Regions from separate parts of the Xanthobacter sp. ZOL 2024 genome, predicted to be linked through region 1. Evidence: predicted binding sites of a transcription regulator. Region 1 holds the regulator's gene; the other holds the start of a gene.
What was found. The regulator PhoB, encoded in region 1, activates phosphate uptake and scavenging genes when phosphate is short. The targets are predictions, from matches to a motif close to TGTCATNNANCTGTCAT.

Region 1 (14,522 bases):
AGCCCACCGAGACCGCGACGATGAACAGGTTGTAGCGGTTCTCCTTGAAATCGACGCCGGTGAGGATGCGCGCGCCGGTGGCCGCCACCATGCCGAACATCACGAGGCCGGCGCCACCCAGCACCACCTGCGGCACCGCTTCCACCAGCGCCGCCATCTTCGGCAGCAGGCCGAGCACCACCATGATGGCGCCGCCCGCCACCGTCACCCAGCGCGAGCGCACGCCGGTGACACCGACGAGACCCACGTTCTGGGAGAAGGAGGTGTAGGGGAAGGTGTTGAAGATGCCGCCGATGAGCGTGCCCACGCCATCGGCGCGCAGGCCGCGGGAGAGCGCCTTCTGGTCCACCGGCTTGCCGGTGATCTCCGACAGCGCCAGGAACATGCCGGTGGATTCAATCATCACCACCACCATCACGATGCACATGGTGACGATGGGCACCAGGTGGAACGTCGGCGTGCCGAAGTGGAAGGGCAGGATCACGTCCACCCAGGCCGCCTTGGCCACCTTGTCGAAATTCATCAGGCCGAGCGAGCTCGCCAGCACCGCGCCGGCGATGATGCCCAGCAGCACCGCCACATTGGCGACGAAGCCCTTGCCCCAGCGGATCAGGGTGAGGATCACCACCATCACGAACAGGGAGATGCCGAGGCCGGCAAGCTGCCCGTAGTTGGGGTTGGCCACCTGCACCACCTTGCCCTCGATGGTCTGGGTGAAGAAGGGCAACCCGCCACCGGCCCAGTTGATGCCCACCCGCATCAAGGAAATGCCGATGATCATGATGATGGTGCCCGTCACCACCGGCGGGAACAGCGGCAGCAGGCGCGAGACGAACGGCGCCGCGACGATGCCGAACAGGCCGGCGGCGATCACCGAGCCGTAGATGCCCAGCAGCCCGATCTCGGGGCTGGCCGCCATGGCCAGCATGGGGCCGACCGAGGCGAAGGTGACGCCCATCATCACCGGCATGCGGATGCCGACGCCGAAGATGCCCAGCGACTGCACCAGGGTGGCGATGCCACAGGCGAACAGATCGGCGCTGATGAGGAAGGCCACTTCCTCCGGCGAGAGCTTCAGCGCGCGGCCGATGATGAGCGGGACCGCAACCGCGCCGGCATACATCACCAGCACATGCTGCAATCCCAATACGAAGAGCTTAGGTGCCGGCAGCACCTCGTCCACGGGGTTGACGGCTTCAGACATGAATGTCCCCTCGAAGGTATCATGAGGCAGATCTGGGAAGGTTCGTTATTCGGCGCTGTCGCGCTCGATATTGGCGCCGTCGCTTGCAAGCCCTGGCGGCTGAGACCATGGGCCCGCGACCTCGACGCTGTCGCTCTTTGGCGATCGCTGCAATGCATCAAAGACCATTTTGTCGGCTTGGAAAATGGTTGGAAAATCGGAATATCTTCCAATTTTTTTGGAAAATACTCGGGCTGCGGCTCCGCTATCATTTTCGCAATGCGGGATGAGCCTGCGACGGCGCGAGGAGCAAGATGGGACGTCTGTCGACCCACGTACTGGACACGGTGTCCGGCGGCCCCGCCGCCGGGGTGATCGTGGAGCTGAACCGCATCGAGGCCGATGGCACCCGCACCGCGCTGGCCCGGCACACCACCAATGCGGACGGGCGCACCGACACGCCCCTGCTGTCCGGCGAGAGCTTCGCCGCCGGCACCTATGAGCTGGTGTTCCACATGGCCGACTATTTCCGCGCCAGCGGCGCCAAGGTGGCCGAGCCGCCGTTCCTCGATCTCATCCCGCTGCGCTTCTCCATGGCGGCGGACGGCCATTACCACGTGCCGCTGCTGGCCTCGCCGTGGAGCTATTCCACCTATCGGGGGTCCTGAACCGCATGCCCCAATCCCTGCCGCCGGACGTGCCGCCCCGCGATCCCGTCACCGGCCAGCCCTATCCGCGCGATCTCATCGGCTATGGGTGCACGCCGCCGCATCCCCATTGGCCGGGGGAGGCGCGCATCGCGGTGCAGTTCGTCATCAATTACGAGGAAGGCGGGGAGAACAGCATCCTGCACGGCGATGCCGCCTCGGAAGCCTTTCTGTCGGAGATCATCGGCGCCCAGCCCTGGCCCGGCCAGCGGCACATGAACATGGAGTCCAATTACGAATACGGCGCCCGCGCCGGCTTCTGGCGGCTCCATCGCATGTTCACCAGCCGGGCGATGCCGGTCACCGTCTATGGCGTCGCCACCGCCATGGCGCGCAACCCCGAGGCCGTCGCGGCCATGCGCGAAGCCGAATGGGAGATCGCCAGCCACGGCTATAAATGGCTCGAATACAGGGATTTCAGCCGCGAGGACGAGCGCGCCCACATCCTCGAGGCGGTGCGGCTGCACACCAAGGTCACCGGCGCCCGGCCGCTCGGCTTCTACCAGGGCCGCTCGGCGGAGAACACCATTCCGCTGGCCATGGAGGAAGGCGGCTTCCTCTATCTCGCCGACAGCTATGCCGACGACCTGCCCTATTGGATCACCGGCCCCAAGGGCCCGCAGCTGATCGTGCCCTATACGCTGGAAGCCAATGACATGCGCTTCTCGGTGGCGGCCGGCTTCGGCTCGGGCACCGAATTCTACGACTATCTGAAAGACAGCTTCGACTGCCTTTATGCCGAGGGCGAGAGCGCGCCGAAAATGCTGTCCATCGGCCTGCATCCGCGCCTTGTCGGCCGCCCGGGCCGGGCGGCGGCGCTCGGCCGCTTCCTCGATTATGTGGCGGCCCACGACAAGGTGTGGGTGGCGCGCCGCGTCGACATCGCCCGGCACTGGATCGCCCGGCACCCGCCCAAGGGCGGCTACCGCCCCTCCTTCATGCCCAAAGGCCTGTTCGTGGAGCGGTTCGGCGGCGTGTTCGAGCACTCCCCCTGGATCGCCGAAGGCGCCTATGACCGCGGCCTCACCCCGGCGGAGGACACCGCCGCAGGACTGGCCGAGGCCATGAACGCGGTCCTGGAGGCGGCGCCCCGCGAGCAGCAGCTGGCGGTGATCCACGCCCATCCCGATCTCGCCGGCAAGCTGGCGGAAGCCAAGCTGCTGACGGCGGACTCCACCGCCGAGCAGGCCTCCGCCGGGCTCGACCGGCTCACGGCGGAGGAGAAGGCCCGCTTCACCGCCCTCAACGACGCGTACAAGACCAAGTTCGGCTTCGTCTTCATCATGGCCATCCGCGGCCGCAGCAAGGATGAGATCCTCGCCGCCTTCAGCCGCCGGCTGGAGCATGATGTCGAGGCCGAATTGGCCGAGGCCATCACCCAGATCGAGCGCATCGCCCGCCTGCGGCTCGACCAGATGCTGCCCGCCACGGCGCCCTGAGGGAGGCTCACCATGCCCGCCGCTGCCCCGATCGATCCGGCGCCCCTCGACGGCGCCACCCTCACCGAGCGCCTGAAGGAGCTGGCCGCCTTCTCCGACGTGCCCGGCGAGCTCACCCGCCTCACCCTGTCGCCGGCGCACAAGCGCGCGGCGGCCCAGGTGTCCTTCTGGATGCGCCAGGCCGGCATGAGCCAGGTGCATATGGATGCCACCGGCACCATCACCGGCCGCTATGCCGCCGACCGAGAGAATGCCAAGACCCTGCTGGTGGGCTCCCATATCGACACCGTGCGCAACGCCGGCATTTACGACGGCAACCTCGGGGTCGTCGTTGCCATCGCCGCGGTGGAGGAGCTCAGCCGCCAGGGCCGGCGGCTGCCGTTCGCCATCGAGGTGGCGGCCTTCGCCGATGAGGAGGGCGTCCGCTTTCTCTCCACCCTCACCTCCTCCAAGGCCATGGCCGGCCTGTTCGACCCCTCAGCCCTTGACGACATGGATACCCAGGGCATCTCCCGGGCCGAGGCGCTCAAGAGCTTCGGCGCCCCGGTGGAAACCCTGGCGGAATGCCGGCGCGATCCGGCCACCACCCTCGGCTATGTGGAAGTGCATATCGAGCAGGGGCCGGTGCTGGAGGCGGCGGGCGCGCCGCTCGGCATCGTCACCGGCATCGCCGGCGCCTCCCGGGGCCATGTGCGGGTGCGCGGCCAGGCTGGCCATTCCGGCACCCTGCCCATGCCCATGCGCCATGACGCTCTGGCCGCCGCCGCCGAGATGATCCTGGCGGTGGAAGCCCGCGGCCGGGCCGATGCCGACACGCTGGTGACCACCGTGGGCACCCTGCTGGTGGGCGGCGGCGCGGTGAATGTGGTGCCGGGCGAAGTGCAATTCTCCCTCGACATCCGCTCGCTCTCCGACGAACTGCGGGCCCGCGCCATCGCCGACATCGAGGAGGCCGCGCGCGCCATCGCCGCCCATCGCGGGGTTCAGGTGACGTTCGACATGCGCCACCACGTGCCCGCCGCCCTGTGCCACGGCCCGCTCAAGGATCGCATGGCTGAGGTGGTGGAGGATCTCGGGGTGCCGGTGGTGCGCCTGCCGTCCGGCGCGGGCCATGACGCCATGGTGTTCCGCGACGTGCTGCCCATGGCCATGCTGTTCGTGCGCTCGGAAAACGGCAGCCACAATCCGCGCGAATACGCCTCGCCCGCCGACATCGGCCTCGCCGCGCGGGCCCTCTACGCCTTCTTCCTGAAGACCGCCGAGGCGACCACCGACGCCTGAACGCGGCGCGGTCAGGCGCAAGGGGCGTGGAGAACCGGCGCCGTCAGGCGCGAGGGAGGTTTGAAACCGACGCCCTTAGGCGCAACGGAGCTTTGAAACCGACGCCGTCAGGCGTCGGTGTGGCCGCCCAGAACTTCCTCGGCGGTGAAGCCGTAGCTGCGGCCGCAGAACTCGCAGGTGACGGAGACCTTGCCGTCGTCCTGGATCATGCCGCGCCGCTCCTCCACCGAGAAGGAGGCGAGCACGCCGGCCACCCGCTCCCGATTGCAGGAGCAATGGGCGGTCATCGGCAGCGCCTCGAACACGCGGACCCCGCGTTCGTGGAACAGGCGGAACAAGAGCCGCTCGCTGGACAGATCCTTGTCCAGCAGCTCCACATCCTCCAGCGTGCCCACCAGGGAGCGCGCCTCGGTCCAGGCATCATCCTCGGCGAGGGTGTGGCCCTCGGTGCCCGCCGGCGCATCGCCGGGGTGAAGATCAGCCATGCGGGCGCGGGAGGGATCGTCGGGCAGGAACTGGGCGAGCAGCCCGCCCGCCCGCCAGGACGAGGCCTTGCCGCCGGGCCGCACCTCCTCGCCCACGGCGAGGCGCACCCGGGTGGGGATCTGCTCGGACTGCTGGAAATACTCGTGGGCGGCCGCCTCCAGTCCCTCGCCATCCAGCGCCACGACGCCCTGGTAGCGATTGGTGGACAGGCCCTGGTCGATGGTCATGGCCAGATGCCCGCGCCCCAGCAGATCCGCCGGGCTGGTGGCATTGCGGCGCTCGGCCTCGGCCAGCGCCTCCTTGTCGAAGCGGGCATAGGCGCGGATCTTGTCGGGGCTGACGAAGTCGGCCACCACCATGTCCACCGGCCCGTCGGTCTGGGTCTGCAGGATGAAGCGGCCCTCGAACTTGAGGGACGAGCCGAGCAGCACGGCCAGCGTCACCGCCTCGCCCACCACCCGCTTCACCGCCGGGGGATAATCATGGTGGGCCAGCACCGCGTCGAGGGTCGGCCCCAGGCGCACGATGCGCCCTCGCAGATCGAGGGCATCCACCTGAAAAGCGGTGACGATATCGTCCTGCGCGACGTCACTGGCGCCACGCGAGCGCTCGGCACTCATGCGCTCCTCCCTGAAAGGATGGCCATGCGCCCCGGCAAGCGCGGCGCATGGAACACGACATGCCCCCTCATAGCGCGGCGCCGCGGCCTCGGCCACAGCGGCGCGATGGGGTCAGCTGCCCGCTGCGTGGAAACACCAGGCAAGGATGCCCTTCTGCGCGTGCAGGCGGTTCTCCGCCTCGTCGAACACCACCGACTGCGGCCCATCCATCACCTCGCTGGTCACCTCCTCGCCGCGATGGGCGGGCAGGCAATGCATGAAGATGGCGTCCTTGTGGGCGCGGGCCATCAGGGCACCGTTGACCTGATAGGGCTTCAGCAGATTGTGCCGGCGCTCCGCCTCCTTGTCGCCCATGGAGACCCAGGTGTCGGTGAGGACGCAGTCCACCCCCTCCACCGCCTCTTCCGGATCCCGCATGAAGGTGACCTTGGCCTTGGTGCGCTTCACGAAATCCTTCAGCGCCTGGCGCGGGCCCAGCTCCTTCGGCGTCGCCACCTTCATGGAGAAATCGAACCGCTCGGCGGCATGCACCCACGAGACCAGCACATTGTTGGCATCGCCGGTCCAGGCCACCTGCCGGCCCCGGATGGGGCCGCGGTGTTCCTCGAAGGTCATCACATCCGCCATCACCTGACAGGGATGCGACACGCGGGTGAGCCCGTTGATGACCGGAACGGTGGCATAGGCCGCCAGTTCCATCAGGTCGTCATGGTCCAGGATGCGGATCATGATGGCATCGACGAAGCGCGACAGCACGCGCGCCGTATCGGCGATGGTTTCGCCGCGGCCGAGCTGCATCTCGGCGCCGGTGAGCATCACCGTCTCGCCACCCAGCTGGCGCATGCCCACGTCGAACGACACCCGGGTCCGGGTGGAGGGCTTGTCGAACACCATCGCCAGGGTCTTGCCCACCAGCGGGCGTTCTTCTTCCCCCGCCTTCCGCTTTGCCTTGAGATCCTTGGACAATTCCAGAACCCGCCGCAGCTCGGCCGCCGGGATTTCCGACAGGTCGAGGAAGTGGCGCACACCGTTCTCCGTCATTCCGCAGCCCCCTTGACCGGAGCGGAGGCCAGCGCCTGCTCCAGCCGCACACATGCGGCCTCGATCTTCTCCACAGCCAGATCCGCCTCGTCCGCCGAAACGGTCAGCGGCGGCAGCAGCCGCACCACATTGTCGGCGGCGCCGGGCGCGAGCAGACCCTCGGCCCGCAACGCCACCACCAGATCGGCGGCCGGCACCTGGGCCTTCAGACCCAGCAGCAGCCCCCGTCCACGCACCTCCGCAAGGATCTGCGGATGGCGCGCGGCCACCGCGCCCAGCTTTTCCACGAGCCGGGCGCTGATGGCATTCACATGGTCGAGGAAGCCCTCGGCCAGAACGATGTCGAGCACCGCGTTGCCCACCGCCATGGCGAGCGGGTTGCCGCCATAGGTGGAGCCGTGGGTGCCCAGAGTCATGCCCTTGGCGGCCACCTCGGTGGCCAGGCACGCCCCCATGGGGAAGCCGCCGCCGATGCCCTTGGCCACCGCCATGATGTCCGGCGTGATGCCGGCCCATTCATGGGCGAACAGCTTGCCGGTGCGGCCGACGCCGGACTGCACCTCGTCGAGCACCAGCAGCAGGCCCTTCTCGTCGCACAGGGCGCGCAGGCCCTTCAGGAAGGATTCCGGCGGCACGCGCACGCCGCCTTCACCCTGCACCGGCTCCAGCAGGATGGCGCCGGTCTGATGGGTGATCGCGGCCTTCACCGCGTCGAGATCGCCGAACGGCACATGGTCGAAGCCGGGCAGCGCCGGCTCGAACCCCTCCAGATACTTGGCATTGCCGCCGGCCGAGATGGTGGCCAGCGTGCGGCCATGGAAGGCGCCCTGGAAGGTGATGATCCGGTTCTTCTCCGGATTGCCGTTGGCGAACTGATACTTGCGCGCCATCTTGATGGCGCACTCCAGCGCTTCCGCACCGGAATTGGTGAAGAACATGGTGTCAGCGAAGGTGACCGCCGACAGCCGCGCGGCCAATTCTTCGCCGCCGGGAATGCGGAACAGGTTGGAGGTGTGCCACAGCTTGTGCGCCTGGGCGCTCAGCGCCTTCACCAGATAGGGATGCGCATGGCCGAGCACGTTCACCGCGATGCCGGCGGTGAAATCGAGATAACGTCGCCCGTCCGTCGTGACGAGCCAGCAGCCCTCTCCCCGCTCGAATTCGAGGTCGATGCGCGCATAGGTCGGCAGAACGGCGGTGATCACGAGATCCTCCTGAATGCGCCTCCGCCGACACGCAGGCCGACGAAGACAGCAGTCTCCTTCTTCGGGTGGGGCCGCACCCGGCCCCGGGCTTGTCCCCTTCCAATGGGGACGGCCGGACCTTGTCCGATCGGGGCGGGATGCCCCATTCGGACCGGGCCCGGGCAAGCGGGAATTAAAAAGGGCCGCCCCAGCGGGGGAGCGGCCCGACGCCCGGAATACTAATGATCGCGCGCGCGAGGTCAACAGATCTCCAAAGCCGCGCCGAAGAGCGGCACCTTCCAGGCCCGCGCTCCACGTCCATGCTCCAGACCCGTGCGCGCGCGGATCGTCCCATCGGCAACGATCTGGGGAAAACAGCCCGTGAGTGTTAACGGACTCTGTCGCCGGCGGCCGCCATATTGTAGCGTATTGATCATCGCCTACGAGATCTCGTGCGACCGACCTTCCTGGGACCTGCGGGTGTTAACGTTTCGCGTGCCATGTGGCGGCGGGATCGGGAAGAGAGTCCGAGTCCTCTCAGGCAGCATGGCGGTGCTGTCGGTGAGGCGATGTTGGGACGTCGCCCACGGGTGACGTCAGCTGATGCGGCAAATGGAGAAGAGCGATGAGCTGGAATGACGAGCGCGTCGAACTCTTGAAGAAGCTCTGGAGCGAAGGCCTCTCCGCGAGCCAGATTGCAGCCGAGCTCGGCGAAGTGACCCGCAATGCGGTGATCGGCAAGGTGCATCGCCTCGGCCTGTCCGGCCGCACCAAGGCGGCGCCCGCCCCCACCACCCGTCCGCGCACCAGCGCCCGGCCGGAAGGGCGCGAGCAGGCCCGGCCACAGCGGCCACTCACCCAGGGCAACGTGGCCCTGGCCCCCGAGCTCGAAGACCTGGTGGAGGAAGCTCCCGCCCCCGCGCCGGAGCCCGAGATGGCCAGCAACGTGGTGCCCATGGGCCAGCGCTGCACCATCATGAACCTCACCGAAAGCACCTGCCGCTGGCCCATGGGCGAGCCGGGCACGGACAGCTTCTATTTCTGCGGCTCCAAGAGCAATCCGGGCTCGCCCTATTGCGCGCACCACGCCCGCATCGCCTATCAGCCCGTCCAGGATCGCCGTCGCGATCGTCGGCTGGCCTATCTCTGAGCCGTCAACGCCGGCCCCATCCGGGGCCGGGTCGGCCATCGCCACCTGATGGCGCGGCGAGCCCATGAAGGCGTCCTCCCCCCGGGCAAGGCCGGGCGGCGGTGGGCGCCTTTGTCATGCCTGGAGCAGGCATGCCCCGGCCACGCGCGGGCCACGGCGCCAAGCGACGTCAATGCCCCGCAGCCGGACGGGCGGCCTCAATGGCACGCAGCACGGGCCCCACGCCCTTTCGCCACGCGGCGACCGGCACCCGAACCTCGAGCGACGCGCCTCAGCTGGCGCGGGCGAACATTTCGTTGAAGGAATAGCCGGCGCCACGCACGGTGCGGATGGGATCCAGCTGGCGGCCGCGGTTGAGCGCCTTGCGCAGCCGGCCCACGTGCACATCCACGGTGCGCTCGTCGATATAGACGTCCTGGCCCCACACCCCGTCGAGCAGCTGCTCGCGGGAAAACACGCGGCCGGGGCTCTGCATCAGAAACTCCAACAGGCGGAACTCGGTGGGGCCGAGATGAATCTCGCGACCGCCGCGATGCACCCGGTGGGTCTCGCGGTCGAGCTCGATGTCACCGGCCCGCAGCAGGGTCGCCACATGCTCGGGCTTGGCCCGGCGCAGCAGGGCCCGCACCCGCGCCAGCAGCTCGGGCACCGAGAACGGCTTCACCACATAATCGTCGGCGCCGGTGGCCAGGCCCCGCACCCGCTCGGTTTCCTCGCCGCGGGCGGTGAGCATGATGACCGGCAGGCGCTCGGTTTCCGGACGGGTGCGCAGCCGGCGGCACAGCTCGATGCCGGAGAGCCCCGGCAGCATCCAGTCGAGGATGACGAGATCCGGTACGCTCTCGCGCAGCCGCGTCTCGGCGTCGTCGCCGCGGTCGACACTTTCCACGCCGTAGCCTTCCGACTCCAGATTGTAGCGGAGCAGAAGGGTCAGGGGTTCCTCGTCCTCGACGATCAGAATACGCGCCGGCACAGTTTCTCACCCATCGAACAAAGCTCGCCTCACATCCGACCGCGCCGCGACGGCGACGGAGCCAAGGCGACGGCCTGCGCCGTCCCACCCCGCGCCGCCAGCCGCGTTCAGCCCTGGACGGTGCGCGCCGGGAAGGCGACGGTGGTGTCGCTGGAGGCGTCCGCCTTCGGGCGGCTCTCCGGCAGCACCTCGCCGGTGACCATGTAATAGACAACTTCGGCAATATTGGTAGCGTGATCCCCCATGCGCTCAATGTTCTTGGCGCAGAATAGGAGATGGGTGCACACGGAAATATTGCGCGGATCTTCCATCATGTAGGTCAGAAGCTCGCGGAACAGCGAGGTATACATGGTGTCGATGGCGTCGTCGCGCCCCCACACCTCCAGCGCCTTGGCGGGATTGCGGCCGGCATAGGCGTCGAGCACCTCTTTCAGCTGCTCCAGCACCAGTTCCGACATGTGCTCCACGCCGCGCACCAGCTTCTGCGGGTGATACTCGCCCTCGATGGCGATGACGCGCTTGCCCACGTTCTTGGCGAGGTCGCCGATGCGCTCCAGATCGTTGGCGATGCGGATCGCCGCCACGATCTCGCGCAGGTCGCTGGCCACCGGCTGGCGCTTGGCGATGACGAGGACGGCCTTGTCCTCGATGTCGCGCTGGGCCTGGTCGATGCCGGTGTCGAGGGTGACCACCTTCTGGGCCACCGAGATGTCGCGCTTGATGAGGGCGGTGACGCTGTCGGCCACCAAGCGCTCGGCCTGGCCGCCCATCTCCACCACGCTGCGGCCGATTTCCTTCAGCTCGACGTCGAAGGACGTCACGGTATGATCAGGCATCTGAGCCATCCTTCTCGCCTCAGCCGAAGCGGCCGGTGATGTAGTCGCGGGTCTTGATCTCCTTCGGATTGGTGAAGATCACGTCCGAAGGCGCCACCTCGATCAGTTCGCCCAGATAGAAGAAGGCGGTGATGTCGGCGCAACGCGCGGCCTGCTGCATGTTGTGGGTGACGATGACGATGGTGAATTCCCGCTTCAGCTCGTCGATCAGGTCCTCGATCTTCGAGGTGGAGATGGGATCGAGCGCCGAGGTGGGCTCGTCCAGCAGGATCACCTCCGGCCGCACCGCGATGGTGCGGGCGATGCACAGGCGCTGCTGCTGGCCGCCGGACATGCCCAGGGCCGAGGTGTTCAGGCGGTCCTTGGTCTCGTCCCAGATGGCCGCCTTGCGCAGGCACCATTCCACCCGCTCGTCCATCTGTGCCTTGTTCAGCTTCTCGTGCAGGCGCACGCCGAAGGCGATGTTGTCGTAGATGGACATGGGGAAGGGGGTGGGCTTCTGGAACACCATGCCGATGCGGCTGCGCACCACGGTGGAGTCCAGCTCCTTGCCGACGATGTTCACGCCGTCGAACAGCACCTGCCCCTCGGCGCGCTGGCCGGGGTAGAGGTCATACATGCGGTTGAACACCCGCAGCAGGGTGGACTTGCCGCAGCCCGAGGGACCGATCATGGCGGTCACGCGCTTCTCGGGAATGTCGAAGTTGATGTTCTTCAGGGCATGGTTCTGCCCGTAATAGAACTGCAGGCCCTCGACCTTGAGCTTCACCGGCGCCACCGGGGCATCGGGCTTGGCCGCGACGGAGGACGCGAGATTGAAGGTGGGATCGACCGCAGACGTCATCTGAGCCTCACTTGACTGTCGTCCACCCGGCGCGCGCCGGGCCGATGGAATATCCGGGGCCCGGCGCCAGGCGCGGGCCCCACGGGGTCTTCGTCAGCAGTGCCGCTCTCAGTGCATCCGCGCCAGAACCAGGCGAGACACCACGTTGAGAAGGAGCACGCCGACCGTGATCAGCAGCGCACCGGCCCACGCCAGCGCCACCCAATCGTCGAACGGGCTCCCCGCGTACTGATAGATGGCGATGGGCAGGCTGGCCATGGGCTTGTTGAGGTCCACGGACCACGCATTGTTGCCGAGCGAGGTGAACAGCAGCGGCGCCGTCTCGCCCGCCGCGCGGGCGATGGCCAAGAGCACGCCGGTGACGATGCCGGCCCGCGCCGCCCGCCAGGTGATGAACATCACCACCTTCCACTGCGGCGCGCCGAGGGCGAACGCGGCTTCGCGCAGGCCCACCGGCACCAGGTTCAGCATGTCCTCGGTGGTGCGCACCACCACCGGGATCACCAGGATGGCGAGGGCCACCGAGCCGGCCCAGCCGGAGAAGCCGCCGAACGGCACCACCAGCAGCGAGTAGATGAACAGGCCGACCAGGATGGAGGGCGCCGACAACAGGATGTCATTGACGAAACGGGCGGCGGCGCCGAGCTTCGTCTTCTTGCCGTTTTCGGCCAGGAAGGTGCCGCAGAAGATGCCGATGGGGCCGCCGATGAGCATGGCGATGCCCACCTGGATCAGCGAGCCGACGATGGCGTTCAGAAGGCCGCCATGCTGGCCGGGCGGCATGGTGATGTTGGTGAAGACGTTGAGGCCAAGGGCCGGCAGGCCCCGGGCGAGCAGGGTCCACAGGATCCAGCCCAGAAGGAAGATCGCGAACACCGCGAAGCCGATGGAGACGGCCTTGATGGTGGTGTCCTTGGCGCGACGGGCGGCAAGCGAAGCCATGAGAGAGCCTCCCGGTCAGTCCATCCGCGAGCGCACGAGCGCCCGGGACACGGCCAGAACGATGAACGAGATCACGAACAGGATGAAGCCCAGCTGCAGGAGCGAGGTCAGCTTCAGCGAGCCGATGGGCGCTTCCGGGAACTCGTTGGCGATGGTGGAGGCGATGGTGGCCCCCGGCGCGAACAGTGAGGCCGAGAGGCGGTTGGCATTGCCGATGACGAAGGTCACCGCCATGGTCTCGCCCAGGGCCCGGCCGAGGCCCAGCATCACCGCGCCCACCATGGCCGTGCGCCCATAGGGCACCGACACGTTCTTGTAGACCTCATAGGTGGTGCCACCGACGCCGTAGGCGGATTCCTTCAGCATGGGCGGCACGGATTCCAGCGTCTCCACGAACATGGCGGTGATGAAGGGCAGGATCATCACCGCCAGGATCAGGCCGGCGGTGAACATGCCCGAGCCCAGCGGCGGGCCCTGGAACAGAAGGCCGATGATCGGCAGCTGGCCGAAGGTGTCGATGAGCGGCGGCTGCACATAGGCGGCCATCAGCGGGACGATGACGAAGAAGCCCCACATGCCGAAGATGATGGAGGGCACCGCCGCCAGAAGCTGCACGGCCACGCCGATGGGCCGCTTGAGCGCGGGGGGCGCGATCTCGGTGAGGAAGAAGGCGATGCCAAACGACAGCGGCAGGGCCACCACCACGGCGATCACCGCGCTGAACAAGGTGCCGTAGATCTGCACCAGGGCGCCGTAATTCTCGGTCACCGGGTTCCAGGCGGAACTCCAGACGAACTCGAGGCCGAAATGCTGGAGGGCCGGCAGGCCGCCCATGAACAGTTCGGCGATGATGAGCCCGAGCAGCACCAGCACGAAGATGCCGCTGGCCCAGAGCAGGCCGACGAAGATCGGGTCGGAAACCGCGCCGGTCCCCTTCGCCTCGCTGATGGGAAGGGCCGAGCCCGTCCGCATACCGTCCACCGTCGCGTCCATTGGATGATGAACCCCCGCATGCCGCGCGCGGCGCGGCGAGAAATTTGCGTTCAAAGTCCCCCAGCCGGGGGTACGCGCACCGAGACTCTGCGAAACCGTGACTTCGCGAAACGATTGGACTTCGCGAAACAATTGCGGCCAAAGGGATGCCGCAGGGTTATCGACCCAACCGAAGGCGGCGGCAAGCCGCCTTCGGCCGGGGTGCGATCAACCGATCAATCAGAGCACCGGCTTGCCGTCGGGGCCCTTGATCTCGGCCTTCCAGGCGTCTTCCACCTGCTTCACCACCGAGGCGGGCAGCGGGATGTAGTGCAGGCCGGTGGCGATCTCGGCGCCGTCCTTGCCATAGGCCCAGCTGAAGAACTTCATGACCTCGCGAGAGGCCTCCACATTGCTGGGGTTCTTCGGCAGCAGCACATAGGTGGGGCTGACGATCGGCCAGGCCTTGGCGCCGGCGGTGTCGATCATGGACGCGGCGAAGTCCTTGGCGCCGGCCCAGTCGGCGGCGGCAGCGGCTTCGACGAAGTTGTCGACGGTCGGGGCGACGAAGTTGCCGGCCTTGTTCTTCAGCTCGGTCACCACCAGGTTGTTGGCCGAGGCGTAGATGTATTCCACGTAGCCGATGGCGCCCTTGAGGTTCTTCACGTTGGAAGCGATGCCCTCGTTGCCCTTGGCACCGGAGCCGGCCGGCCACTGCACGGAGGTGGCGGCGCCCACCTTGCTCTTCCAATCGGCGCTGACGCTGGAGAGATAGGTGGTGAAGATGTAGGAGGTGCCCGAGGCGTCGGACCGGTAGACCGGCACGATGGCCTGGCTGGGCAGCTTCACGCCGGGGTTGAGCTC
Region 2 (14,522 bases), 970 kb from region 1:
CCGATCTCGACGTGAACTATTTCATGGTCGCCGAGCGCATGTGACGGTGGCGCCGCGCCTCAGCCGGCGCGGCGGAACAGGTTGGGGCCGCGCTCGGGGCGGGCGGCATGGATCATCATCAGCTCGCCCACATTCTCCGGGGTGAGCAGGCCGACGAGGCGGCCGTCGCCATCCACCACCCCCACCGCTGGCACCTGGGCGGTGGTGATGAGCTTCAGCGCCGAATCGAGCCGGGCGCGAGCCTCCACCGTGGGCACGTCCTTCTGCATCACCTGGATCACCGGGGTCTGCGGGCCCTCGTCCTTCATGGCGTGGATCATGGCGTCGCGGGTCAGCACGCCGCGCAGGTGGCCGCCGCCATCGACGATGGGGAATTCCTTCTGGGTGGAGCGGATGAGGGCATCGGCCGCATCGTCCACCGTGGCGGTGGGGCCCAGGGTCTCAAAATGGGTGATCATGGCGTCGGCGACGCTGAGCCCGCGCGACGCTTCCTTGAGCTGCACCTGGCCGGCCTCGCCGGAAGCGGCGAGGAACACGAACACGCCGATGATCATCAGCATGGGATTGGTGAAGATGCCCAGCAGCCCGAGGCCGATGGCGATCGCCTGGCCGATGGAGGCGGCCATGGCGGTGGCCCGGCCAAAGCCCATGTTCATGGCCAGCAGCGCCCGCAGCACCCGGCCGCCATCCATGGGGAAGGCGGGGATGAGGTTGAACACCACCAGGAAGATGTTGGCGCCGGCGAGCTTCACCAGCATGGAGGTGCCGGGATCCTCGATCTTCGACAGGTCGTCCACCTTGAAGCCGGCACCGAGGATCAACAGCAGCACCGCGGCGATGGCCACGTTCACCAGCGGCCCGGCGATGGCCACCACCAGCTCCTCGGAGGGCTTCTCCGGCATGCGCTCCAGGCTGGCGATGCCGCCGAACGGCCAGAGGGTGATGTCCGGGGTCTTCACGCCGTAATGGCGGGCGGCGAACACGTGGCCGAGCTCGTGCAGCAGCACGCAGGCGAACAGCAGGGCGACGAACAGCACCCCCTGCCAGGCGGCATCGGCGCCCCCCATGCGGTAATAGGCAGCCCAGATCCACACCAGGAACAGCAGGAAGGTGACATGGATGCGGATGGCGGTCTCGCCGAGGCGTCCAATGGTCAAGGACCAGGGCATGGGGATCTCCACGGGCCGGCGGCGGGATCGCTGCCGGCGGTTCGGCCCAGACATAGGCCCTGGAACGCGCCGTGCAAACCATCGCGCCCCATCGCGGGCATTGCGGGGGGCGTGCTCATGGAGACGCTTGTTTGTAAGGTCACCTTATTATAAGGTTTGTTTTGAAATGGCTGAAACTCCCATCGGATTCCTCATCGTCGATGCGGCGCGGCTCTACCGCGCGCGCATCGACCGCGCCTTCACCCAGGCCGGGCTCGGCCTCACCGCGGGGGAAGCGCGCACCCTTGCCTATGTGAACGAGCATTCGGGCCTCCGGCAGAACGCGCTGGCGGTGAAGATGAATGTGGAACCCATGACCCTGGTGGGCTTCCTCGATGGGCTGGAGCGGCTGGGCCTGGTGGTGCGGGAGACCGATGCCACCGATCGGCGCGCCAAGATCGTGCGCCTGACCGATGCGGCGCAGCCTTATCTCGAAGGGGTGCTGGCCGCCGCGACCGCCGCGCGGGCCGAGGCCCTGGCCGGGTTTTCCGACGCCGACCAGGCGCAGCTGCGCGCCTTTCTCATCCAAGTGCGTGCCAACCTCGCACGCTGTCGGGAGGAGGGCGCCCGGGATGACGGGAGCAAGAGCGAAGAATGAGCCGCGCTGAGCTGTCCGGAACCACGACCGCAGGCCGTCCCGCGCCGATGATGTCGGAACTTCGGGTGGCCGTGCTCGGGGCGCTCATGGTGATGCTCGGCCCCATCAGCCTCGCCATGTACACCCCTGCCATGCCGGCACTGGTCTCGGCGTTCGAGACCACCCCGGCGGCTGTGAAGCTCACCTTGACGGTGTTCTTCCTCGGCTATGCGTTTTCTCAGCTGGCCTGTGGGCCGCTGTCCGATGCCTTCGGGCGGCGGCCGGTGGCGCTGGGCTTCTTCAGCATCTACGTGCTCGGCTCGCTGGCGGCCACCTGGGCGCCCAGCATGTCGTGGCTGGTCACCGGCCGGGCCCTGCAAGGGGTGGGGTGCGCCGCCGGCATCGCCGTGTCGCGGGCGCTGGTGCGCGATCAATATACCGGCCAGGTCTCGGCCCGCATCATGAACCTCATCGGCACCATGCTGGCCATCGGCCCGGCGGTGTCGCCCACCCTCGGGGGCGTCATTCTCGGCGCCGCCGGCTGGCACATGATCTTCGTGGTGATGGCCGCCTATGGCGTGATCCTGCTGGGTCTGCTTGTCTTTTTCGTGCCGGAGACCAATATCGCGCGGGATGCTTCGCTCGCTTCGCCCGTGGGCATCGCCCGCAGCTATGCGCGGCTGCTGGGTGACCGCTCCTTCATGCGGGCGAGCCTGGTGCTGGGCGGCGGCCTTGGTGGCCTTTATACCCTGTCCGCCCTGGTGCCCTTCGTGCTGATCCAGGGGGTGGGCCTCACCCCCACCGAGTTCGGTCTCGCCATGCTGGCGCAGACCGGCTCCTTCCTGTGCGGCACGCTGATTGCCGGCCAGCTGCTGAAGCGCATGAGCGCGGCCGCACTCGTGCCCATTGGCCTCACCCTGATTCTGTGTGGCGCGGTGGGGCTCGGCGTCGGTCCGCGGGTGCTGCCGCTCTCCACCCTGACGGTGATGGCTCCCATCGGCCTGTGGGCGTGCGGCGTCGCCATGGTGATGCCGGGCTGCACCACGTCCGCCCTTGCCAATTTCGCGCAGATCGCCGGCGCCGCCTCCGCCTTGATGGGCTTCATGCAGATTGGTGGCGGCTTTCTGGGAACGGCGGTCTCGCTGCTGTTCGCGTCACCGCTCGCGGCCCTGTGCACGCTGCTGCCGGCGGCGGCGCTGGTGGCGCTGGCCGGCCATCTGCTGCTGCGTCCCCGCGCGGCGCAAGCCTCGGACACGGCGCCTGCCACACCGGTGGGCGCCGGGCCGGTGAACCCGGCGGACCTCGAGCTCGCCGCCGATCCCCTCGGTGTGGTGGGGGCGGCGGGCGACGAGATCGAGGCGCAGACCTACTCGCGATCCGCATAGCAATTTTCGGCACCCCACCCACCCCTGTTCGCGTTGACCTGCTCCGTAACGGCATGATCAAACGTCAGGGTGGCCGCACGCCGGCCAGGGGGTGGGAGAAACATATGAGATTTTCAGGACTTGTCCTGGGCGCGCTGTTGCTGCTGCCGGCAGTGGCGCAGGCGCAGACCGTGAGCTATGCGGAGGCGGCCGGCCAGCTGGCGCAGCATTGTGGCGAGGACATCATGCGGCATTGCCGCGGGGTCAATCTCGGCAATGGCGCCATCAGCCAGTGCCTGGCGGCCAACCAGGCGAAGCTGGCGCCGAACTGCGCGGCCAATCACGAATCCATCCGCATGATGACCGAGGCACGCGCCGCGGCGCAGCAGGCCGTGCACCGGCTGTGCGATCGCGACCGCGCCGAATTCTGCCCGGGCGTCCAGCCCGGCGACGGCAATATCGTCTCCTGCCTGCTGGAGGCCTCGAAGGTGGTGAGCCAGGCCTGCGAGGCCGGCCTGACCAATGCGGGGTATCGCTGATGCGCGCCGGAACCAAGCGGGAGGCAGGATCCATGACAGCCAAGTCGTTTGCAGGATCGTTTGCAGGATCGATGGCCGATGCCCTGGCTGCCGCGGTGGCCGCCAGCGCGCTGCTGTTGGCCGCCGGCACGCCGGCCATGGCCCAGGTGTTCACGCCTAACGCCGAGATCGTCCAGGGGCTCTCCAGCTCGGTGGACGATGTGCCGGGCGTTTCGGCGGAAGCCCTGCGCGGCCTCGCCGAGGCCCATATGCAGTATGAAGGACCGCCGCAGAGCCGGCCGCCGTTGGCCCTGCAGCTGGATCAACTGGCCCAGGTGAACGTGGAGATCGAGTTCGAACTGAACTCGGCGATGGTGAAGCCATCGTCCTACCGCACCCTCGGCGCCATCGCTGACGCCATGCACAATCCGGTGTTGCTCGGCTACAGGTTCCTGGTGGTCGGCAACACCGACGCCACCGGCACCCGGGCCTATAACATGAAGCTGAGCCAGGAGCGGGCCGATGCCATCGCCAGCGCCCTGACCACCACCTTCCGGGTGGATCCGCGGCGGATCCAGGCGGTGGGGCTCGGCGAGGAGGCACTGCAGGATACCCAGCATCCCGACGCCGCCATCAATCGCCGGGTGCAGATCTTCAACGTCGGACGCGCCGGCCCGCTGCCGCCGCTGTGACAGGCGAGCGGTCCCGATCATGACAAAGGGCCCTCCCGCCTGCAGCGGGAGGGCCCTTTTCACATAGCGGTTCGACCGATCAGGACTTCGCGGCCTTCGCCTTGGCGGGCGCTTTGGCGGGCGCCTTGACTGGGCCTTTGGTCGCTGTCTTGGCAGAGGTCTTGGTCGCCGTCTTTGTCACGGTCTTCGGGGTGGTCTTCGGCGCGGCTTTGGCAGCGCTCTTCGCCGGCGCCTTGGGCGCGGCCGGGGCGCTGGCCACGGCTTCCGGCGCTGCCGCCTCGACCACAGCCGGGTTGGGCGCAGGGGTCTTGGGCGCAGGGGTCTTGGGCGCAGAAGCTTTCGGGGCGGAGGTCTTTGTCGCCGGCGCCTTGGGCGCGACGGTCTTGGTGGTCGGCGCCTTGGCCTTGGCCGTCGCAGCCTTGGCGGTCGTAGCCTTGGCGGTCGCGGGCTTCGCGGCAGCAGCCTTCCCGGCGGCCTTCGGTGCAGCTACGGGCTCTGTCACCGGCGCAGTGGCCTGAGAGGCGGCCGGCTTAGACGCTGCAGCCTTGGGCGTGCTCTTCGGCGCAGTCGCCTTTGGCGGGACCGTCTTGGGTGCCGTGCCCTTGGGAGAGGCGGAAGTCTTCGCCGCGCTGGCCTTCGCCGCGCTGGCTTTGGCGGCGGAGGCTTTGGTGTTGGTGGTGGGCGCCGGCGCGGACTGCGATGCGGCCTTTGCCTTTCCCTTCGCCCCGCTCTGCGTTGCGCTCTTGGCGCTGGCGGCCTTCACCATCGGCGCCGTCGCCGTTTTCGGAGCAGCTTTGGCCACCGCCTTCACCGGCTTTTCAGCGACCGGCTTGGTCGCGGGCTTGGTCGCGGTTTTGGCCGCCGCCTTTTGGGGGGGCGCCTTGACGGCCGGCGTCGCCACAGGCTCGGTGGCCTTCGCCGGCGCGGCCGTCTTTGTCGCGGGGGGCTTGGTGGCCGGAGCTTTGGCCGCAGCCTTCACTTTCGCGGGCTTGGCGGTCGCCTTGCTCGTCGCGGCCTTGGGCTTGTCGGCGACTTGGGTGAGGCAAGAGGCGGCGAGCGTCTTGATGTCCTCATGGGTGATGCTGCCGGGGTCCTTGAGCGCCTTGGCGGCGATCTTGGCCACCTCCGCGCTCGTGACTTCACTCTTCGCCATTTCTGCCTCCACATCTGAGCGCCGGCGAAGATTCAACGTGCAGTCCATGTCGGCCCTGTTCCATGTCGGCCTATGTTGGCGCCCGCCAGCATCTCATTGATCTCGCGCATCAATTTCAGAATGGTTAACGCAAGCTCAATGGTTCGTGGGAACCGCCGATGACGGTGTGGCCAGGCCGCATATGCCGCGGGTAAAACCCTGCAGCGGCAAGGTGTTCGCGGTGGTTCCGCTGGCACGGGCGTGGTCCGGGCCAAGGGCTGCGACGGCATTGTCATGTTCGCGTCGGAGCCGGCTCTTATGGTCCGCGCCAGCCGAATCACCCGTTCTTTGTGATTCGGCTCTTGGTGAGGGGAGCGAGCGTGATGATCGCGCGGCCGTCCATTCTGTTCGTCTGCCGTGACAATGCCGGCTTGAGCCTGATGGCTGAAGCGGTGGCCATGCACGTGTCGGCCCGGGTGAGGGCCTTCAGCGCTGCGGCGGGCGCTCCCGCGCCGGTGGATGGGGCGGCGCTGGAGGCCCTGCACCACGCGCATATTCCGGCCGATGGCCTGTCCTCCAAGCCGGTGGAACTGTTCGCGCTGTCGGGGGCGCCGCGGGTGGATCTGGTGGTGACGCTGGTGGACGAGGCGCACCGCGCCGCCCGGCGGCTGCCCTGGATGCATCTGATGCGGCTGCGGACCTGGCATTTCGAGGATGTCGCGCGCCAGGCCGATCCCCAGGCGCGGCGGGTGGGGTATCGTCGCCTGCTGCCGGATCTGCGGGCCGCCGTCTCCGCCCTGCTGGTGCGTGAGGACGGCTTCGCCTCGGCGGCCTGAAGGGCGCGCGCCTAAAGCGCCGCCCGCAGGTCCTCAAGCCGCCGGCGCTGCCGGTCGTCCGCATCGAAATTCTCCGGGGCGAGCCAGGCTTCGAGCGCCGCCCGCGCCCGTGGCCAGTCGCCGTCCAGCAGTGTGTACCAGGCGGTATCCCGGTTGCGGCCCTTGACGATCATATGCTGGCGAAAGATGCCCTCGAAGGTGAAGCCGAGCCGCTCGGCGGCTCGACGGGAGGGGGTGTTGAGGGCATTGCACTTCCATTCATAGCGACGAAACCCCAGGGTCTCGAAGGCGTGCCGCGCCATCAGATACATGGCCTCGGTGCCGCCGGGCCGATGCTGGAGCTGCGGCGTGAACAGGATGTTGCCCACCTCCATCACCCGATGCACAGGCTCGATGCGCATGTAGCTGGCATGCCCCACCGCCCGGCCATCCCGCCTGTCCTCGATGGCGAACAGCAGGGGATCGGACGCGGCCGCCGCGCGCGCGTAATATTCGGTGAAGGCTTCGAGGTCGGCGAACGGCTCGGGGGTCAGATAGGCCCAGAGTGCCGCCTTCTCTGGCCCATGTGAGCCCGCGAAAAGGTCGGCGGCGTGGCGCTCCGGGGCGAACGGCACCACGCGCACATGGCGCCCGTCCAAGGCTACCGGTTCCGGCCGGCGCGCGGCCACGCCGGCCACCTTAGGACCGAGGGGTGACGCGGGCGGCGATGCCGGGCCGGATGGGGCAGGGTTTTCAATCATGGCAGCGCCTCCCGGGCGCGCCGGGCCCGTGGGCCGGCGATGGAGTTTCTTCTGATAGCGTGGCTGATCCGCCGACGCCATGGCGCGGGAGGCATGCGCGAGCAAGCCGGAACACTTGCGCGGCGGAAGGATCCGTTACATCGAAGCCAGACACTGAAGGGACTGACACCGTTGTTCGCTTCCTCTCGTTCCGATGCGCCCGCAGCCGGCGCTGGCGTTCGCCTTGCCGATGTGGAGGTGACGCGCGGCGCCCGCGTGGTGTTCTCCGGCCTCACCCTGGCCCTCACCGAACGCCGCATCGGCCTGGTGGGGGACAATGGGGCGGGCAAGAGCACCCTGCTGCGGCTGCTGAACGGCCTGCTGCTGCCCGACAAGGGGCGGGTGGAGGTGGCGGGCCTGGAGACCCGCGGCCATCGCCGGCAGCTGCCGGCACAGGTGGGGTTCGTCTTCCAGAATGTGGATCACCAGATCATCTTCCCCACGGTGCGGGAGGAGATCGCCTTCGGCCCGCGCGAGCAGGGCTTCAGCAAGGCGGCGGCCGCGGATCTCACCGAGCGCCTGCTGGCCGACCACGGCTGTGCCGGCTGGGGCGAGCGGGCGGTGGACGAACTGTCGGAAGGTCAGAAGCAGCTGGTCTGCATCCTCGCCGCGCTGGCGGCCGGGCCGCGCCTGCTGCTGCTCGACGAGCCGTTCTCGGCGCTGGATCTGCCCACACGGCTGGCTCTGTGCGCGCGGATCGCCGGGCTGGATCAGCAGGTGATCATGGCCAGCCATGATCTCAGCCTGTTCACCGGCTTCGATCGCCTGCTGTGGCTGCGCGGCGGGGAGGTGGCGGCGGATGGTCCGCCGCAGGTGGTGCTGCCACTCTATGAGGCACACGCCCGCCTGAAGGCCGGCCTCGCCGTGGCGCCACCGCGCGCGGGGGGAGCGGGCGGATGATCGGCGGCTATCTCGACCTGCGCAGCCCCCTGCACCGGCTGCCGGCGGGGGTGAAGCTGATCGGCCTCGCGCTGCTGTCGCTGGTGCTGCTGCCGGTGGAGTCGCCGCTGCTGCTGGTGCTGGCGCTGGCGGCGGTCATCCTGGTCTATGCCAGCTTCGGCCGGCGCGGGGTGGCGCGGCTGCGGCAATGGCTGGTGCTGGCGCCGTTGCTGGCGGCCATTGCCGCGCTGCAGATCTGGGCCGCCTCGTGGAGCGTGGCGGCCACCAGCGTGCTGCGCATCGCGCTGATGGTGCTGCTGGCGGATCTCGTCACCCTGTCCACCCGCCTGCAGGATATGATGGATGCGCTGACGGTGGTGCTGCGGCCGTTCGAGCGCTTCGGCTTCGAGAGCCGGCGGCTCTCCCTGGCGGTGGCGCTGGTCATCCGCTTCGTGCCGGTGCTGCTGGCGAACTGGCGGGCCCGCGAGGAGGCCTGGCGCGCCCGCAGCAGCCGGCGCGTGGGGCTGGCGCTGATCGGCGCCTTCTTCTCGGGCGCCTTGCGCAGTGCCGATCAGGTGGCCGAAGCGCTGGAGGCCCGCGGCTTCGCCGCGACCGGGCGGGTGCCGGGAGAGGCGGGGCAGGACATGAGGCCCGTGGTGCGGCAACAGACAAGACAAGAGACGAGAGAGGATTGAGCATGGAAACGCGGGCCCTTGTTCGCATCGCTCTGGTGGCCGCGCTGATCGGCGCGCTGGGGTTCGTGCCGCCGGTGTTTCTGCCCATCGCCGCGGGGGTGCCGGTGAGCGCGCAGACCCTCGGCGTGATGCTGGCGGGGCTGTTGCTGGGGGCGCGCGGCGGCGCCGCGGCCTGCGCCCTGTTTGCGCTGGTGGTGCTGCTGGGCGCGCCACTCCTCAGCGGCGGCCGCGGCGGCCTGGGCGTGCTGGCGGGGCCCACGGTGGGGTTCTTCCTGGGCTTCATTCCCGGCGCCTTCGTCACCGGCTGGCTGGCGCAGCGCCTGCGTCTGCCGGCGCTGGTGTCGGCCATTCTCGCGGCGGTGGTCGGCGGGGTGGGTGTCATCTATCTCTGTGGCGTGCCGGCGCTGGCGCTGGTGGCGGGCATCAGCGTGCAGCAGGCCTTGATCGGCTCAGCCGTGTTCCTGCCCGGCGATCTGCTCAAGGCGGTGGCTGCGGCGGTGTTGGCCTCCACCGTGCTCAAGAGCTGGCGTATTCCGGCACGCGCCTAGAAGGCGGGTGATTGGCACAGGGTTGCGGTATTCCGGTCGGGTTCATCCAATGGAGATGTGCCCGGTGTAAGCGAACCGGCGGGCTTTCGCGCCACCGCGCCTGCGACACCTTCGCCTTCTCTCTTCGGGTGAGGAACCGCTGTCGTCGGCGTGCGTTGGCCGAGAATGGCCCGATCGTATTTGTCGCCCGCTGGATGGATGTCCTGATGATGCATCGCCCCGACCCGAGCCGAGCTGATCCCGTGTCCGCACCGCAGATGAGCGCGGCGCCGCCCGCTCCGGTCTCCGCCGACCCTGCGGCGCGGGCGCCGTTGGCGGCGGCGCTGCATCGCACGCTGGACAAGGTCGCGCGGGCGGCGGCCGATCCCGATCCGGTGGAGATGGTTCACGACGCCCGCAAGGCGATCAAGGAATATCGCGCGTTGCTGCGCCTGGTGGATGGGACGGCGGCGCGCGCTGCCCGTCATGCCGCCGCCGCGGTGGCGCGTGGACTGGCTGCCGCGCGCAATCGCGCCACCGCCCAGGAGGCGCTGGACCTTCTGGACGCCGCCGGCCTGTGCCTTGCCTGCGATCTGAAGGAGGCGCGGGCGGCGCTGGCTTCCGACGGCAGAGAGGTGTCGGAAGCCGCGCACCTGCGTGGTGATCTCGAGCGCTTCGTGACCGAGACGCGGACCCATCTGGAAGAGAAGCTGGAAGCCCATGCCGATCAGGCCGATCTGGCGGCCGGGCTCGCCGCCGCCTATGGCGCCGCCCGTCGCACGCGCCTGACGTCACCGACCGCCATGCATGAGGCGCGCAAGCGCGTGGTGACCCATCGCTACCAGATGAGCTTCATCGCCAGCCAGTTCGGCGGGCGCGGCGCCAAGCGGGCCGGCCGGGCGCAGCGGCTGCGCGACGTGCTCGGAGCGTATCAGGACGTGGAGACCCTGCGGCCCATGCTGCGGGCGGCGTCCGTCTTGCCGCCGAGCACCCTGGACCGGCTGGAGCTGAGCATGGCCCGCCTGCAGAAGCGCCTGAAGCGGGAGGCGGTGCGCCAGCACCGGGCGCTCTTCCAGCGGGCGCCGGCCGCGTTCGAGCGCAAATTCTCCGATCTTCACCCCGGCCCCGGTCGACGCGCCGATGTGGCGGATGCCGAGCTGGAGCCGGTGGACCGCGACGACTGAGCGCACCCCTGCGGAACCGCGCCGGGCGCAAGACATGACGCCATCTTGCCGGTTCTCGGTGCGCCCTCACATTGTTTCGCCATCATCCGCGGTTGCGGTAGCATGGGGTTCGATTGGTGGTCGCTCGTGTTCCGGGATTGCGGCTGGCGCGGTGTTGACCGGCGCCAGACCCGGAAGGGCGCGGCGCCCGAAAGGCAGGAAGACCGATGTCCGTGGAAACTCCCGTCGCCCGTCCCTCCGAGACGGTGGCTGCCGCGCCGGAACTGGCGCCCGAGCCGAAACTGCCGGCGGTTCAGACCCCTGCCGCGGCGCCGGCCGCTGCCGCGGCGCAGACCTCGGCTCTGTCTTTGGCCCATCCCGGCCAACTGCTGGCGGAAGCGCTGGCGAGCCTGAGCCGGGTGGACGACAGCGATTTCGACCGGGGCAGCGGCCAGGAGGCCTTGCGCGCGGTGGATCGCGCGGCTGCCGCTTATGTGGCCCACCTCACGTCAGGCTTCTCGCCCACGGCGCTCACCTTGGCGTTCCTGGACTGGTGGATGCACCTGTCCGCCGCGCCTGGAAAGCGGGCGGAACTGGCGGTGAAGGCGGCCCGCAAGATGGCCCGCTTCGGCACCGGCGTGCTGGCTGCCGCCCTCGATCGCGAGGCCCAGCCCTGTATCACGCCGCTGGCGGGTGATGATCGCTTCCGGGCGCCGGAATGGCAGGCATGGCCCTATTGCCTCTGGTCGCAGGCGTTCCTGCTGAACCAGCAGTGGTGGCACAATGCCACCCATGACGTCCCCGGTGTCGATCCGCACAATGAGGCGGTGGTGGCATTCGTGGCGCGCCAGCTGCTCGACATGTTCTCGCCATCCAACAACCCCTTCACCAATCCGGAAGTGGTGCGGCGGACGCGCGAGACCCACGGCATGAACTTCGTGCAGGGCTGGCGGAATTTCCTCGATGACATGGCCCGCAAGGCCACCAACCAGCCGCCGCCCGGAGCCGAGGCCTATACGCCCGGCAAGAACGTGGCGGTGACCCCGGGCGAGGTGATCTTCCGCAACCACCTGATCGAGGTGATCCAGTATCGCGCCACCACGGCGGACGTGGCGGCGGAGCCGGTGCTGATCGTGCCGGCCTGGATCATGAAATATTACATTCTCGATCTGTCGCCCCACAATTCCCTGGTGCGCTATCTGGTCGAGAAGGGACACACCGTGTTCTGCATCTCCTGGCGCAATGTGTGGGAGGAGGACCGCGACCTCGGTTTCGACGATTATCGCCGGCTGGGGGTGATGGCGGCACTCGATGCGGTGAGCGCGGTGGTGCCGGGTCGCAAGGTGCATGCGGTGGGCTATTGCCTGGGCGGCACCATCCTGTCGGTCGCTGCTGCGGCCATGGCCCGCGCCAACGACGACCGCCTCGCCTCGGTGACCCTGTTCGCCGCCCAGACCGATTTCAGCGAGCCGGGCGAGCTGCAGCTGTTCGTGGATCCGAGCGAGCTCTACGTGCTGGAAAGCATGATGTGGAACCAGGGTTATCTGTCCGCCGGGCAGATGGCCGGGGCGTTCCAGATGCTGCGCTCCAACGATCTCGTGTGGTCGCGCATGGTGCACGAGTACATGATGGGCGAGCGCACGCCCATGAACGACCTCATGGCCTGGAACGCCGACGCCACCCGCATGCCCTATCGCATGCATTCGGACTATCTGCGCAAGCTGTTCCTGGACAATGACCTGGCGGCGGGCCGCTACCAGGTGGACGGGCGGCCGGTGTCGCTGCTGAACCTGCGGGTGCCGCTGTTCGTGGTGGGCACCGAGCGCGACCACGTGGCGCCGTGGAAGTCGGTCTACAAGATCCACCAATTGACCGACACCGACGTGACCTTCGTGCTCACCTCCGGCGGGCACAATGCCGGCATCGTCAGCGAGCCCGGCCACAAGCACCGCCACTACCGCATCCACGACACCAAGCTCGGCGAGCTGCATCTCGGTCCCGACGAGTGGGTGGAGGCGAATGCCCCCATCGAGGGCTCGTGGTGGCCGGCCTGGGAAGAGTGGCTCACCGCCCATTCCGCGCCGGGGCGTTTCTCGCTGCCGCCCATCGGCGCCCCCGGCTTCGCCCCCATCTGCCCGGCGCCGGGCACCTATGTGATGGAGCGCTGAGGGGTATTGCGAACACGAAAGGCCGGCGCTCCAGGGCGCCGGCCTTTTTCGTGGGGCGGATCAGGGCTCAGGCACCAGCACCGCAGCGCCGGTGAGGCGGCCGGTGCGCAAATCGTCCAGGGCTTCATTGGCCTTGGTGAGGGGATAGGGCGTCACATGGGTGGTGACGCCCACCTGGGGCGCCAGGGCCAGGAATTCGTGGGCATCCTCGCGGGTGAGGTTGGCCACCGACATGATTTTCCGCTCCTCCCACAGCCAGCGATAGGGGAAGGAGGGGATGTCGCTCATATGGATGCCGCCGCACACCACCCGGCCGCCCTTCCGCACCGCCTGGAGCGCCTGCGGCACCAGCTCGCCGGCGGGGGCGAAGATCAGCGCGGCATCCAGCGGCACGGGCGCCGGTGCGTCGGACGGGCCGGCATAGATGGCGCCGAGGCTTCTGGCGAAGTCCTGGGCCTTGGTGTCGCCGGGGCGGGTGAAGGCGTAGATCTCGCGGCCCTGGTGGCGGGCCACCTGGGCGATGATGTGGGCGGCGGCGCCGAAGCCATATATGCCGATGCGCCGGCCTTCCCCCGCCATCTTCAGGGTGCGCCAGCCGATGAGCCCGGCGCACAGGAGCGGCGCCAGGGCCACATCCTCGCCGATCTCACCGAGGGGATAGGTGAAGGAGGCGTCCGCCACCGTGTGGGTAGCGAAGCCGCCGTTGCGGGTGCATCCGGTAAACTCCGGCGTGTCGCAGAGATTTTCCTCGTGCGCCGCGCAATAGGGGCAGGTGCCGCAGGCATGGCCGAGCCAGCCCACCCCCACCCGCTCGCCGAGCTTCAGGTGGGAGACGCCGGCCCCCAGCCCCGCCACCCGGCCGACGATCTCATGGCCGGGAATGATGGGCAGGCGGGTTTCCGGCAGTTCGCCATCCACCACATGCAGGTCGGTGCGGCACACCCCGCAGGCGGTGATCTGGATCAGCACTTCGCCCGGGCCGGGCACCGGATCGGGCCGGGTCTCGCCCACCAGCGGGGTGCCGGTGTGGTTGAGAACCATCGCGAACATGGGCGGCCTCCTTCATTGGGACGCGCCCATGTTAGCGCGGACGCACGCGCAACGGGGCCGCGACGCGCGCCATGCGGGCATCTGTCGCCCGCCCCGCTGGCCGCCTAGCTGCCGCCGATGAAGATGCCGGCGGCCAGCACCAAAGCGCCGCCGAGCACCACCTGCATCACCGAGCGCCAGAACGGGGTTTCCATGTAGCGGTTCTGGATGAAGGCGATGGCCCACAATTCCACGAACACCACGGCAATGGCGATGGCGGTGGCGGTCCAGAATTCCGGGATGATGTAGGGCAGGGCATGGCCGAGGCCGCCCAGCGCCGTCATGGTGCCGGAGGCGATGCCGCGCTTGATGGGCGAGCCGCGGCCGGAGATGACGCCATCGTCATGCACCGCCTCGGTGAAGCCCATGGAGATGCCGGCGCCCACCGCCGCCGCAAGGCCCACCAGCAAGGTGGTGTGGGAATTCTGGGTGGCGAAGGCGGTGGCGAAGATGGGGGCGAGAGTGGAGACCGAGCCATCCATCAGGCCGGCAAGGCCCGGCTGCACCCAGGTGAGCACGAACTGGCGGCGAGCCTTCTCGTTCTCCTCCTCCTTCTTGTCCACGGGCAGGTAGCGGGCGGCGAGCTCGCTGGCGATCTCCTCGTGCTTGGTCTCCTCGCCATAGAGACGCTGCAGCAGGGCCCGGGTCTCGGGATCCTTCGCGTGCTCCTTGGCGTGCAGGTAGAAATTGGCGGATTCATCCTCCATCAGGCCCACTTCCTGACGGATCCGCTCGATGCCGAGGTTGCACACGTACCAGACAGGCCGACGATTATAGTAGCCGGCGATGCTCTCGCGGCGGATCAGCGGCACATGGGGGCCGAAGCGGCGTTCATAGTCGCGGGTGAGCGCTTTCTGGTGGCCGCGCTCCTGGCTGGCCATGGCCTCGAACACTT

Region 2: the regulator PhoB is predicted to act here: its motif matches at 5,782-5,798, upstream of ACU4E7_RS09940 (arsenate-mycothiol transferase ArsC).

The regions. Positions count from the first base shown of each region.
Region 1 covers NZ_CM128808.1:1,184,604-1,199,125, forward strand. Annotated here, with positions in the region: gene ACU4E7_RS05695 (nucleobase:cation symporter-2 family protein) at 1-1,204, opposite strand, end outside; gene uraH (hydroxyisourate hydrolase) at 1,498-1,851, shown strand; gene puuE (allantoinase PuuE) at 1,857-3,329, shown strand; gene ACU4E7_RS05710 (allantoate amidohydrolase) at 3,342-4,610, shown strand; gene ACU4E7_RS05715 (Hsp33 family molecular chaperone) at 4,718-5,716, opposite strand; gene argF (ornithine carbamoyltransferase) at 5,828-6,757, opposite strand; gene ACU4E7_RS05725 (acetylornithine transaminase) at 6,754-7,962, opposite strand; gene ACU4E7_RS05730 (GcrA family cell cycle regulator) at 8,567-9,091, shown strand; gene phoB (phosphate regulon transcriptional regulator PhoB) at 9,363-10,064, opposite strand; gene phoU (phosphate signaling complex protein PhoU) at 10,172-10,900, opposite strand; gene pstB (phosphate ABC transporter ATP-binding protein PstB) at 10,920-11,744, opposite strand; gene pstA (phosphate ABC transporter permease PstA) at 11,853-12,686, opposite strand; gene pstC (phosphate ABC transporter permease subunit PstC) at 12,702-13,679, opposite strand; gene pstS (phosphate ABC transporter substrate-binding protein PstS) at 13,899-14,522, opposite strand, start outside.
Region 2 covers NZ_CM128808.1:2,155,035-2,169,556, forward strand. Annotated here, with positions in the region: gene ubiG (bifunctional 2-polyprenyl-6-hydroxyphenol methylase/3-demethylubiquinol 3-O-methyltransferase UbiG) at 1-44, shown strand, start outside; gene ACU4E7_RS09910 (site-2 protease family protein) at 60-1,169, opposite strand; gene ACU4E7_RS09915 (MarR family winged helix-turn-helix transcriptional regulator) at 1,336-1,806, shown strand; gene ACU4E7_RS09920 (multidrug effflux MFS transporter) at 1,803-3,170, shown strand; gene ACU4E7_RS09925 (hypothetical protein) at 3,275-3,688, shown strand; gene ACU4E7_RS09930 (OmpA family protein) at 3,760-4,359, shown strand; gene ACU4E7_RS09935 (hypothetical protein) at 4,439-5,512, opposite strand; gene ACU4E7_RS09940 (arsenate-mycothiol transferase ArsC) at 5,875-6,327, shown strand; gene ACU4E7_RS09945 (GNAT family N-acetyltransferase) at 6,339-6,995, opposite strand; gene ACU4E7_RS09950 (energy-coupling factor ABC transporter ATP-binding protein) at 7,239-8,006, shown strand; gene ACU4E7_RS09955 (energy-coupling factor transporter transmembrane component T family protein) at 8,003-8,680, shown strand; gene ACU4E7_RS09960 (biotin transporter BioY) at 8,683-9,228, shown strand; gene ACU4E7_RS09965 (CHAD domain-containing protein) at 9,435-10,391, shown strand; gene ACU4E7_RS09970 (PHA/PHB synthase family protein) at 10,598-12,538, shown strand; gene ACU4E7_RS09975 (zinc-dependent alcohol dehydrogenase family protein) at 12,599-13,588, opposite strand; gene mbfA (iron exporter MbfA) at 13,693-14,522, opposite strand, start outside.